Regions from separate parts of the Kitasatospora sp. NPDC056531 genome, predicted to be linked through region 1. Evidence: riboswitches for the same ligand, from Rfam matches in the RefSeq annotation. Region 1 holds a riboswitch; each other region holds the start of a gene.
The links. A riboswitch is a leader RNA that binds a small molecule or an ion and turns the genes downstream of it on or off. The one in region 1 is predicted to bind thiamine pyrophosphate.

Region 1 (3,996 bases):
GCGAACCGCGGATGTCCGCCGGGCTGTACGCGCTCTCCCCCGGCGACACCGATCCGCAGACCGCGCACGAGCAGGACGAGATCTACCAGGTGATCAGCGGCCGCGCCGAGCTGACCGTCGGCGCCGAGACCGCGACCGTCGCGCGCGGCACCGTGGTGTACGTCCCGGCCGGCACCCCGCACAGGTTCCACCACATCACCGAGGAGCTGCGGGTGCTGGTCGTGTTCTCCCCGCCGGAGGACTGAGCGCTTAGGGTCGCAGCATGAGCACCAGGACCCTGACCGAGGAACTCTGGGCGTCGATCGAGCCGGTCTACGCCGAGATCCTCGCCCATCCCTTCATCGGCGGCCTCACCGACGGCACCCTGCCGCGCGAGGCCTTCCGCCACTTCGTCGTCCAGGACTCGCACTACCTGCGCGACTACGCCCGCGCGCTCGCCGTCTGCGCCGCCAAGGCACCCGGCGAGCAGGACGTACGGGCCTTCGCCGACGACGCGGTCGGTGCGCTGGCCGCCGAGCAGGGCATGCACGCCGAGTTCCTCACGGCCTTCGGCGGCACCGCCGAGGAGGCCGCCGCCGAGCCGGTGCTGCCCACCACCCGGGCCTACACCAGTTACCTGCTGGCCACCGTCTACGGCGGGTCCTTCGCCGAGGCGCTCGGCGCGGTGCTGCCCTGCTACTGGATCTACGCCCGGGTCGGCGAGGCGCTGCTCGCCCAGGGCTCCCCCGACCCGCTGTACGCCAAGTGGATCGCCACCTACGGCGACGAGGCCTTCCAGTCCGTGGTGCGCCGGGTGCTGGCGCTCACCGACCGGCTCGGCGGGGAGCTGTCCGCGGCCGAACGCCGCAAGGTGGTCGAGCACTTCAGGACCACCGCGCGCTACGAGTGGATGTTCTGGGACGCCGCCTGGCGCGGGGAGCGCTGGCCGGTCTGACGTCCGCGCGGCAGGGGCCCGCCGTCCGGAGGTGCTCGGACGGCGGGCCCGCGCCGGTTCGCTCAGCTGGTGGTGAAGTAGCCGGTCAGGTCGGTGATGACGTTCAGCGGGCCGCCGTGGTTGTGGATGGAGTAGGTGCCGTCCGCGGCCACTCCGGTGGTCGCGGAGTTGGCGACCGTCAGGCCGGGGTCGACGTTGACGGTGGAGGTGTCGGGGACGGTGCTCCCGCCCGGGAACACCGTGAGGTGCCCGGGGCTGGAGACGTCGGTGACCGTGGTGTTGGCCTCGACCGCCGTGACGTCCGGCGTGGAGCCGTCCGAGGCGACCGCCGGGACCTGCTCGGTCGAGTACGCCGCCAGCGGTGACCCGGTGACGCGGGTGTCGGAGGTCCGGACCGGCGTCTTGAGGGCGCGGAACAGGCTGGTGCCCGAGGGGCCGTAGTAGCCGACGAGGTCGACGATCACGTTGACCGAGCCGACGTGGTTGTAGATGTCGATCGTCCCGTTGGCGCCGACCGGCACCACCACCTGGTTCGGAACGGTCCGGCCCGCGGGGAAGTTGACGTTGGAGCCCTGGTACGGGCGTCCCGCCGGCCCGTCCGGGTAGACGGTCAGGAAGCTGTTCATGGTGGGGTCGGTGGCGGTGACGTTGAGGACCACCGCGTGGGCGTCGGCCGTGCCCAGCTCGGGCTTGGCGACCTGGATCGTCCGGACCGATCCGTAGCCGAGCGGGCCGGTGCCGTCGGTGCGGCTGTCGGCGAGGCGGGTCGGGGTCAGCGCGGTGTGCCGGTCGGTGGCGGTCGGGCTGTAGAAGCCGACCACGTCGAGGACCACGTCGGTGGTGCCGGCGCTGTTGAAGACGGTGATGGTCGGTCTGGTGCCCGGGGTGACCGCGACCGTGACCAGGTTGGAGACCGTCTGGCCCGGCGCGAAGTTGATGCTGGAAGCGGCCGGGATGCTGCCGGGCGCCCCCGGGGCGGCGCTGAGCGAGAGGTAGCCGTTCGCGGTCGGGTTGGTCGCGGTCACGTTGACCACCACGGCCGTGGTGTCGGCGGGCACCACCGGGTAGGTGGTGGGCGGCATGTGGGAGCTGAACGCGACGAGCGGGGTCGTGTAGTACTCCTGCGCGGCGAGCGGGCGCACCATGCCGTTCGGGACGGCGTAGGCGTCGCGGGTGTCCAGGACGCGGGTCGGGCTCATTCCGACGAAGCCGCCGGCGGCGGTGACGTTGTCGCCCCAGGCCGTCGACGCGGCCGGAGCGGCGAGGGCGGGGGCGGCGGTCAGGCTGAGGGCGCTCAGGCTGAGGGCGCTCAGGACGGTCAGGGTGGTGGCGCTGCGGACACGCATGTCTGGTCCCCCTGGTGAGGCTGTCGTACGGGCTGTTCCGAAGAGTTCGGCACCTGTTGGACGCCTGAACCCGGGCTGGGTTGTAGTGCTGGCGGAAGGTTTCTTCGGGGGTCTCCCCGGGGGTGGGGATCGGGGTGATCTCGGGGTTCTCTCCGGGCCGTTGGGCCTCGTTCCGGGGCTGCGGCCACCGTACGATCGAAGCATCGAAAGCAAGCGGGATGCGGCACCGGACGGCAGCCGGCCCGAGGGGAGAAGAGGAACCGACATGGCTGAGCTCTGGAAGTCGCTGCCCTCCTGGGTGCGCAACATCGTCATCCCGGTGCTGGTCCTGGTGCTGGCCTGGAACATCATCGCCTTCGTCTTCGGCGTGGTCGGCGCCCTGCTGAGCATCCTGATCAAGCTGCTGGTCGTGGTGGGCATCGCGGCCGCCGTGGTGATCCTGGTGAAGAAGGCCGCGAAGAGCTGAATCCGCTCCGCCGCGCGGACCGCGGCGGAGCACCCCGGAGGCCCGGCACCCCGTGAGCGGGGGCCGGGCCTCGGCCTTTCCGGCCGGATTTCGGTTCGGGGGCCGTCTGGACCTGCGGCGATCGGCTCGCTACCGTGTTGGGCGTCATGTGCAGGCAACACCGCCTGCGACGCGGGAGCTCGGAGCACCGGGCTGAGAGGGCGCTGACCGGAACGTCGACGGACGGACCGACGGCTGCGTCGACCGCAGGAACCTGGACCGGGTAATGCCGGCGTAGGGAGTAGAGGTCAGATGACCACGTTCGAAGCACAGCCGCAGTCTGCCCAGACCACCCCCAGCAGCGAGCGCACCGGCTACCCGACCCCGGCCTGGCGCAAGGCCTACCGGGACGGGTCCCGCCCGGACCTGCGGGTGCCCTACCGCGAGGTGCAGCTCACCAACGGCAGGACCGTGCCGCTGTACGACACCTCCGGCCCGTACACCGACCCGGCGTACGAGCCCGACGTGCGGCGCGGCCTGCCCGCCCTGCGCGACTCCTGGATCCGCCAGCGCGGCGACGTCGAGGAGTACGACGGCCGCGAGGCGCGCCCCGAGGACGACGGGATCAAGCACACCTCGCCGCGCGGCGGCAACCTGCGCAACCTGGACGCCGTCTTCCCCGGCCGCCCGCGCCGCCCGCTGCGCGGTCGCGGTGGTGTGGCCGTCACCCAACTCGCTTACGCCAAGCGGGGCGTGGTGACACCGGAGATGGAGTTCGTGGCGCTGCGCGAGGGTCTGGAGCCCGAGTTCGTGCGCGACGAGGTGGCCCGCGGCCGTGCCGTCATCCCGGTGAACGTGAACCACCCCGAGGTGGAGCCGGCCATCATCGGCACCAACTTCCTGGTGAAGATCAACGCCAACATCGGCAACTCCGCCGTGACCTCCTCGATCGAGGAGGAGGTGGAGAAGATGACCTGGGCCACCCGCTGGGGCGCCGACACCGTCATGGACCTCTCCACCGGCCGCAACATCCACACCACCCGCGAGTGGATCCTGCGCAACTCCCCCGTGCCGATCGGCACCGTGCCGCTCTACCAGGCCCTGGAGAAGGTGGACGGCAAGGCCGAGGACCTGAGCTGGGAGGTCTACCGGGACACCATCATCGAGCAGTGCGAGCAGGGCGTCGACTACATGACCGTCCACGCCGGCGTGCTGCTGCGGTACGTCCCGCTCACCGCGCGCCGCAAGACCGGCATCGTCTCGCGCGGCGG
Region 2 (3,996 bases), 210 kb from region 1:
TCGATCTTGACCACGGCGACGTCGTAGCCCTCGGCGTGGCCCAGCACCGAGGCGCTGTAGGACGTGCCGTCGGCGAACTTGACGGTCAGTTTGCCGCCGCTGAGGGTCGGCGCGACCACGTGGTTGTTGGTGAGGATGTGGCCCTCGGTGTCGAAGACGAAGCCGGTGCCGGTGCCCGACTCGGTGCTGCCCTGCGCCTTGATGGTGACGACGCTGGGCAGCGCCTTCTGCGCGATGGCGGCGATCGAGCCGGGGACGGGCTCGTTCTTCTGGGTGTTGCTGGCCTGCACGGTGGTGCTGCGGTGGTCGTCCGCCGAACTGGTGCTGTCGGTGTGCTTGGTGGCGACCACGCCGAGCGCGCCGCCGGCCACGCCGGCGACCAGCGCGACGGCCGCGAGCAGGGCCACCAGGCCGCCGCGCTTCTTGCGCGGGCCGCCGGGGCCGTTCGGGCCGCCGGGGTAGTCGGCCGGGTAGCCGAGCGGGCCGCCGGGGTAGTCGGGGCCTCCGGGGTAGCCCGCGCCGCCGGAGGTGGCGTCGTGGGCGGCGCCCCAGCCGCCGACCGGCTGGCCGGCGCCGAACGGGTGGTGACCGTGCGCGGCGGGCGCCGCGCCGTACGGCTCCTGGGCGGCGGCGGCCGGGGCCCCGTACGGCTCTTGTGCGCCGGCGGCGGGCACGCCGTGGGACGGGGTCGCGTACGGGTTGGCGGCCGGCGGCAGGGCCGGGGCGACCGGGGCCGCGGCCGGAGCAGCGGGGGCTGCGGCTGCGGGCGCGGGCGCGACGGGCGGCGCGGGCGGCAGGACCGGCGGCGGGGCGTCGATGTAGCCGGTGACCGGGTCGACGGTGTGCTCCTCGGCGGCGGGCGCCGCCGGGGCCTCCGCCGCCGGGGCCTCCGGCGCCGGGACCTTGGTGAAGGCCACGGTGGGCTTGTGACCACCCTCGGCCGGGGCGGCCGCAGCCGGGGCGGCCTCGATCGGCTCGGGCCCGGCCTCCGGCGCGGTCTCCGGCTCCGGGACGCGGCTGAACGCCATCGTCGGCTTGTGTCCGCCGTCGCCCGCGGCGGCATCGGCCGACGCCGCGTCAGCGGCTTCCGACGCGGCCTCGGGGACCCGGCTGAACGCCATCGTCGGCTTGTGGCCGCCCTGAGCGGTGCCGTCGGAAACGGACCCGGCCGCCTCCTCGGGACCCGCGGGCTGCTCCCCCTGCGGCCCGGTGGGCCCAACCTCGCGCTCGGTGCTCACGGACGACCTCCATAGCTGACAGAACCAAGGACCATAGTTTTTCGCACCGTCGATTCGATTGCCGTAAGGACCCCTCTGAAGAACTCATAAGAATCCTTAGCCGACACCGACGACGGCGATGACGGCGGCGGTCGGTGAGCTCCCCTCCCCCCGCCCGGGCGTTCCGCGATGCGGACCGCACACCCCGTGGCCTTTGGCGTTCGTACCCGTGCCGGTTAGCCTGTCGCTCCAAACTGACACGCGGGAGCTTGGACCGACCAGGCTGAGAGTGCGCATGTCGACCGTACGCCAAGCGGGACACCGGCGGACCGTCGAGGGGGCGCTGACCGCCGGAACCTGTCCGGGTAATGCCGGCGTAGGGAGTATCGGCCATGCCGCCTGCTTCGCCATCCTCTTCTTCGAGCGCGCCCACGTCCAAGGATTTCCTTGATCGTCCCACGGACGCGGCCACCCCCGGCACCGACGAGCGCGTCGAGGCGCCGCTGGTGCTGGACACCGAGCCACCGCGCACCCTGCGCTTCCGGGACCACTTCGCGCTCTGGATGAACCTGGGCGTCAGCCTGATCGGCTTCTCCACCGCCGCCAGCGTGCTCGGCGAGAAGGGCAGCGAGCTGTCGCTGGCCGCCGCGGTGACCGCGATCGTGGCCGGTACGGCGGTCGGCACCGCGATGCTCGGCGTGGCCGCGCTGATCGGCGCCCGGACCGGCGCCCCCGCGATGGCCAACCTGCGCGGGCTGTTCGGCACCCGGCTGTCCTACCTGCCGACCGTGCTGAACATCGTCCAGTGCATCGGCTGGGGCGTGTTCGAGCTGCTGACCATCTCGGCGGGCGCCCAGACCGTCGCCCACACCACCGGCTACCGCTGGCTGTTCGTGCTGGCCGCGGGCGCGCTGACCACCGCGCTGACGATCTGGCCGCTGGGCGCGATCGCGGTACTGCGCCGCTTCGTGGCCGGGGCGGTCGCGGTCGCGATGGTGTACTTCACCGTCCAGCTGGGCCGTCAGGGTGTGCCGGACCCGGGCGCGGGCAACTGGCACGGCTTCCTGGGCGCCACCGACGCGATGATCGCGGTGTCGATCTCCTTCGTCCCGATGGCCGCCGACTACACCCGGCACTCGCGCACCACGGGCTCGGCCTTCTGGGGGAGCTTCTCCGGTTACACCGTCGCCCAGGTCTGGTGCTACGTACTCGGCCTGATGGCGCTGCTGCAGTCCGACGGCGACCCGAGCCGGATCTTCGACTCCTTCCTCGGCGTCTGGGCCGGCTGGCTGTTCCTGCTCGTGCTCGTGCTGCGCGAGACCGACCAGTCCTTCGCCAACGTGTACTCGACCGCGATGTCGCTGCAGAACCTGCTGCCGCGGGTGGACCGCCGGGCGCTGAGCGGTGGGATCGGAGTGCTGACCACCGTGCTGGCGCTGCGGATCGACAGGTTCACCGACACCTACAGCAACTTCCTCGGCCTGATCGGCTCGGTGTTCGTGCCGCTGCTCGCGGTGCTGGCGGTGGACTACTTCTTCGGGGCCGGCCGGCACGGCTGGGACCTCTCCGAGGAGGCGCCGTCCCGCTGGCTGATGCTGCTGCCGTGGGTGCTGGGCTTCGCGGTCTACCAGTTCATCGCGCCGACCGCGGTGGCCGGCTGGTGGACGGACTTCTGGACCTCGGCCCAGCAGGCCCTGCACTTCACCCCGCAGGAGTGGACCTCCGCCTCGCTGTTCGCCTTCCTGGTACCGGCCTTGGTCACCTGGGCGCTCACCCCACTGACCCGGCGCGCCGCCCGCGCCTGAGGCACCGGGGGCGAAACCGGCTCCGCAGGTTGGGACCGTCTTCGCCCCCGCGTCACCTCCGCCGCCTATCGTTGGGCCCGTGACCAGCCCAGACCTGTCCTCGGCGGCGGCGCGCACCGCGCCCTCCGTCCAGGTGATCGCCCATCGCGGTTCCTCCCACGCGCTGCCCGAGCACACCTTCGCGGCCTACCGGCGCGCGCTCGACGAGGGCGCGGACGCCGTCGAGTGCGACGTCCGGGTGACGGCCGACGGCGAGCTGGTCTGCGTGCACGACCGCCGGATCGGCCGGGTCTCGAACGGCCAGGGCACCGTCTCCGCGATGACCCTCGCCGAGCTGGAGGCGTACGACTTTGGCGCCTGGAAGACCGGCCGCCCCAGCACCGACCCGGAGCTGCGCGGCGTGCTGCGGCTGGAGCGCCTGCTGGAGCTGGTGGTGGACTGCGGCCGCCCGGTGGACCTGGCGATCGAGACCAAGCACCCGGTGCGCTTCCGCGGCCGCGTCGAGGCCGAGCTGCTGCGGATGCTGGAGCGGTTCAAGATCGGCGCGACCCGGGAGGGCGACCGCCCGTCCGCCCGGATCATGAGCTTCTCCTCGATCGCGCTGAACCGGGTGGCCACCGCCGCGCCGGAGTACCAGCGGGTCTTCCTGATCGAACGGATGCTGCCGCTGCTCGGCCAGCTGCGCCCGGGCAGGCCGCTGCCGGGCGGGGCCCTGATCGCCGGCCCGGGCATCGAGCTGATCAAGGCCAAGCCGCAGCTGGTGCCCCGGCTGCGCGAGCTGGGGCACCAGGTGCACGTGTGGACGGTGGACGAGCCGGCCGACGTCGAGCTCTGTCTGGAGCTCGGGGTGTCCGCGATCATCACCAACCGGCCCGCGGAGGTGCTGGCCCAGCTCGGGCGGTGACCGGCCGACGGGCCGAAGGCCGTACCGATTCAGCCTGATCACTCTGGTCGGCAGTCAAACCTTCCGCGCA
Region 3 (3,996 bases), on a different contig from region 1:
CGATGCGCGCCCTGCCGCCCGCCGACGCCCGGCACCTGGACGCCCGGCTCGGCGCGCCGGACCTGGCCGCCGAGGAGGTCGTCGAGCTGCGCGAGCTGGTCGCCCGCAGCGGCGCGCCCGAGCTGGTGGAGCGCCGGATCGAGGAGCTGATGCGACAGTCGCTGGCCGCGCTGGAGGCGGCGCCGCTCGCCGACGAGCGGGCCCGCACGGTGCTGCTGGCGCTGGCCGAGGCCGCCACCGTCCGCAAGTACTGACGGACGGCGGCGGCCCCGGAGGCGGTCAGAGCGCCCCGCGCACCCGGCGGGACAGCTCGGCGGCGGCCGCCTGCGGGTCCTGCGCCGCGGTGATGGCCCGGACCACGACGATCCGGCGGGCCCCGGCGGCCAGCACCTCGTCCAGGTTGCCGAGGTCGATCCCGCCGATCGCGAACCACGGCCGGTCGGTCGGCTGCTTCGCCGCGTACGACACCAGGCCGATGCCCGGCGCCGGGCGGCCCGGCTTGGTCGGGGTCGGCCAGACCGGGCCGGTGCAGAAGTAGTCCACGCCCGGATCGGCGATCGCCGCGTCCACCTCGGACTCGGCGTGGCAGGACCGTCCGATCAGCACGTCCTCGCCGAGGATCGCCCGGGCGGCCATTACCGGCAGGTCGTCCTGGCCGAGGTGCAGCACGTCCGGCCGGGCCGCGTGGGCGACGTCGGCGCGGTCGTTGACGGCCAGCAGCTTTCCGTGGCGGCGGCAGGCGTCGGCGAAGACCTCCAGGGCCGCCAACTCCTGCTTGGCCTCCAGGCCCTTGTCGCGGAGCTGGACGATGTCCACCCCGCCGGCCAGCGCCGCGTCCAGGAACTCGGCGAGGTCGCCCTGCTCGCGGCGGGCGTCCGTGCACAGGTACAGCCGGGCGTCGGCCAGGCGTCCGCGCAGGCCGGTCATCACAGCGCCATGGCCTGGGCGCGGCGCTTGACCTCGGTGGCGCGGTTCTCCCACAGCGCCTGCACCGGGGTGCCGGGCAGCGACGGGTCCTCGGTGAACATCCACTCGATGATCTCCGCGTCGGAGAACCCGCTGTCCCGCAGCACGGTCAGCAGTCCGACCAGGTGCTTGACCGGGCCGGTCTCGTCGATGAACGCCGCCGGGACCTGCAGCGACTTGTTGGGACCGCGGCGGACCGCGATCAGGTCACCCTGCTTGACCATGTTGCGGACCTCGGTGACCACCACACCCCACCGCTCGGAGATGTCGGGGAGGTACAGCCACTCGGGGACCAGGGCTTCAGTCTTGGCATCGATCTCACTCACGGCACCAGACTGCCACCTCAGCCCCCCGCCACGCACACGCCCCCCAAGGGCCCGTCCTCAAACCCTCGCCTGCGGGGCGGCCCCGGGGCACGCACCTCGCACCCCAACGCCGCTCCGCCCGCCCTTCGGGCGGACGACGGGGCTTTGAAGACGGGCCCTAGCCGACGGCAGCCTTCAGCGGCACCGACGGGTCCGCCGCGCGGACCGGGTCCAGCACCGCACCGCGCTCGATCAGCTTCCGCCCCTGGGTCAGGTCCCGCGGCCGGTCCACCGCCAGCAGCGCGCTCGGCACCCCGTCGCGCAGCCAGAGCACCGACCAGGCGGCATCCCGCGGGCTGCCGCGCCACAGCAGCTCGTCGCCCTCGGCGTGCCGGCCGGCGTACTGGACCATCCGGCCGAACTGCTCGGACCAGAAGTACGGCACCGGGTCGTACGGCACGTGCGCCCCCAGCACGGCGGCGGCCGCGGCCTCGCCGGACTGCAGCGCGTGGTCCCAGTGCTGCACGGCCAGCCGGGCACCGGAGCGGGCCGACGGGTAGCTGACGCAGTCCCCGGCCGCGAAGACCCCGGGCAGGCTGGTGCGCAGCCGCTCGTCCACCAGGACCGCCCCGGCCTCGTCCAGCTCGACGCCCGAGCCGGCCAGCCAGCCGGTCGCGGGCCGGGCGCCGACGCCGACCACCACCTCGTCGGCGGGCAGGTGCGAGCCGTCCGCCAGCAGTACCGCGCCCGGCTCGACGGCGGCCACGCCGACCCCGCAGCGCAGCTCGACCCCGGCCTCGGCGTACCAGGCGGCCATCGCCGAGCCGACCCCGGTCGGCAGCGCGCCCGGCACCGGCGCCGGGCCGGCCTCCACCACGGTCACCTCGCAGCCGGCCTGCCGCGCGGCGGTGGACACCTCGGCTCCGATCCAGCCCGCGCCGACCAGCACCAGCCGCAGCCCGGGGCGCAGCAGCGCGCGCAGCGCCAGGGCGTCGTCCAGGGTGTGCAGCAGGTGGGCGCGCTCGGCGCCGGGCAGGGCGCGCGGGGTGGCGCCGGTGGCGATCACCAGCGAGTCGTACGGGAGGTCGCCGTCGTCGGTGTGCAGCACGCCCGGGGTGAGGCCGGTGGCGCGCCGGCCGGTGAGCAGCTCGATGCCGAGCTGCCCGTAGTCGATGTCCAGGGTGGTGGCGTCGGCCTTGCCGAGCAGCACGTCCTTGGAGAGCGGCGGCCGGTCGTACGGCGCGTGCGGCTCCTCGCCGACCAGGGTGATCCGCCCCCGCCAGCCGCCCTGCCGCAGCTTCAGGGCGCACTGCGCCCCGGCCAGCCCGGCCCCGACGACGACCACCTGATCCGTTCCGCTCAGCTCTGCCACGCCCGTCACTGTACTCAGCGCCGCGGCGGCACCCGGCGGCCGTCCACCCCTCGGGCGGGCCCGGCGGCAACCGTCCTGCTCACCCGTCCCACCCCTCACACGGCCCTTCGGCCGGGCCGACCCCCGGCGTTAAGGTGGGTGCACCACACGGGAGCCCGGCGTACCGGGCTGAGAGGCGGGCTGGCACGGCCCGCGACCGTCCGAACCTGATCCGGGTCATACCGGCGAAGGGAGAAGAGCAGCTTTGTCACGCTTGCCATCAGGCGCCCGCGCCGACGTGCTGGTGATCGGCGGGGGCATCGTCGGCCTCGCCGTCGCGTGGCGCGCCGCGCAGCGCGGGCTGAGGAACGTGATCGTGGTCGACCCCTCCCCCGGCGGCGGGGCGGCCTCAGTCGCGGCCGGGATGCTCGCCCCGGTCACCGAGCTGCAGTACGGCGAGGAGCCGCTGCTGCGCCTCGGCATGGCCTCGAACGAGCGGTACGCGGCCTTCGCGGCCGAACTCACCGAGGCGAGTGGCGGGGAGGACACCGGCTACCGCCGGTGCGGCACGATCGCCGTCGCGCTGGACTCCGACGACCGCGAGGAACTGCGCGAACTGCACGCCTTCCACCAGCGGCTCGGCCTGGAGTCGAGCTGGCTGACCGGCCGGGAGGCCCGCAGGCTGGAGCCGATGCTGGCCCCCGGCGTGCGCGGCGGCCTGCACGTCGCGAACGACCACCAGGTGGATCCCCGGCGGCTGCTCACCGCACTGCTGCTGGCCGGTGAGCGCGCGGGCGTCGTCGGTCGGCGCGCCGAGGCCGTCGAGCTGCTCGTGGAGGACGGCCGGGCGGTCGGCGCCCGGCTCAGCACCGGGGAGACGGTGGCCGCCGATCAGATCGTGCTCGCCGCGGGCCCGCACAGCCACCGGCTGCCCGGCCTGCCCGAGGGCGTGCTGCCCGCGATCCGCCCGGTGAAGGGGCAGGTGCTGCGGCTCCACATCCCGGAGGCCTACCGGCCGTTCCTCTCCCGCAACGTCCGCGCGGTCGTGCGCGGGCAGCACCTGTACCTGGTGCCGCGCGAGAACGGCGAGCTGGTGATCGGCGCGACCACCGAGGAGCAGGGCTACGACACCACCGTCACCGCCGGCGGCGTGTACGAACTCCTGCGCGACGCCCACGAGTTGGTCCCGGGCATCACCGAACTGCCGCTGCTGGAGACCTCCGCCGGACTGCGCCCCGGCTCACCGGACAACGCCCCGCTGCTGGGCCCGACCCCGCTGCCCGGACTGGTCGCCGCCACCGGCCACTACCGCAACGGCGTGCTGCTCACCCCGGTGACCGCCGACCTGGTCGCCGAGTACCTGGTGACCGGCGA

Region 2: another riboswitch for thiamine pyrophosphate. It lies ahead of ACFQ87_RS02770 (purine-cytosine permease family protein); the one in region 1 lies ahead of thiC (phosphomethylpyrimidine synthase ThiC).
Region 3: another riboswitch for thiamine pyrophosphate. It lies ahead of thiO (glycine oxidase ThiO); the one in region 1 lies ahead of thiC (phosphomethylpyrimidine synthase ThiC).

What each region holds. Positions count from the first base shown of each region.
Region 1 is NZ_JBHTTU010000002.1:235,256-239,251, forward strand. It holds gene ACFQ87_RS03715 (cupin domain-containing protein) at 1-245, shown strand, start outside; gene tenA (thiaminase II) at 263-934, shown strand; gene ACFQ87_RS03725 (hypothetical protein) at 997-2,280, opposite strand; gene ACFQ87_RS03730 (DUF5326 family protein) at 2,546-2,746, shown strand; TPP riboswitch at 2,908-3,043, shown strand; gene thiC (phosphomethylpyrimidine synthase ThiC) at 3,038-3,996, shown strand, end outside.
Region 2 is NZ_JBHTTU010000002.1:22,539-26,534, forward strand. It holds gene ACFQ87_RS02765 (S1C family serine protease) at 1-1,238, opposite strand, end outside; TPP riboswitch at 1,469-1,617, shown strand; gene ACFQ87_RS02770 (purine-cytosine permease family protein) at 1,610-3,022, shown strand; gene ACFQ87_RS02775 (glycerophosphodiester phosphodiesterase) at 3,102-3,926, shown strand.
Region 3 is NZ_JBHTTU010000003.1:186,373-190,368, reverse strand. It holds gene ACFQ87_RS05585 (polyprenyl synthetase family protein) at 1-254, shown strand, start outside; gene thiE (thiamine phosphate synthase) at 280-927, opposite strand; gene ACFQ87_RS05575 (Rv2175c family DNA-binding protein) at 927-1,292, opposite strand; gene ACFQ87_RS05570 (NAD(P)/FAD-dependent oxidoreductase) at 1,450-2,652, opposite strand; TPP riboswitch at 2,781-2,893, shown strand; gene thiO (glycine oxidase ThiO) at 2,897-3,996, shown strand, end outside.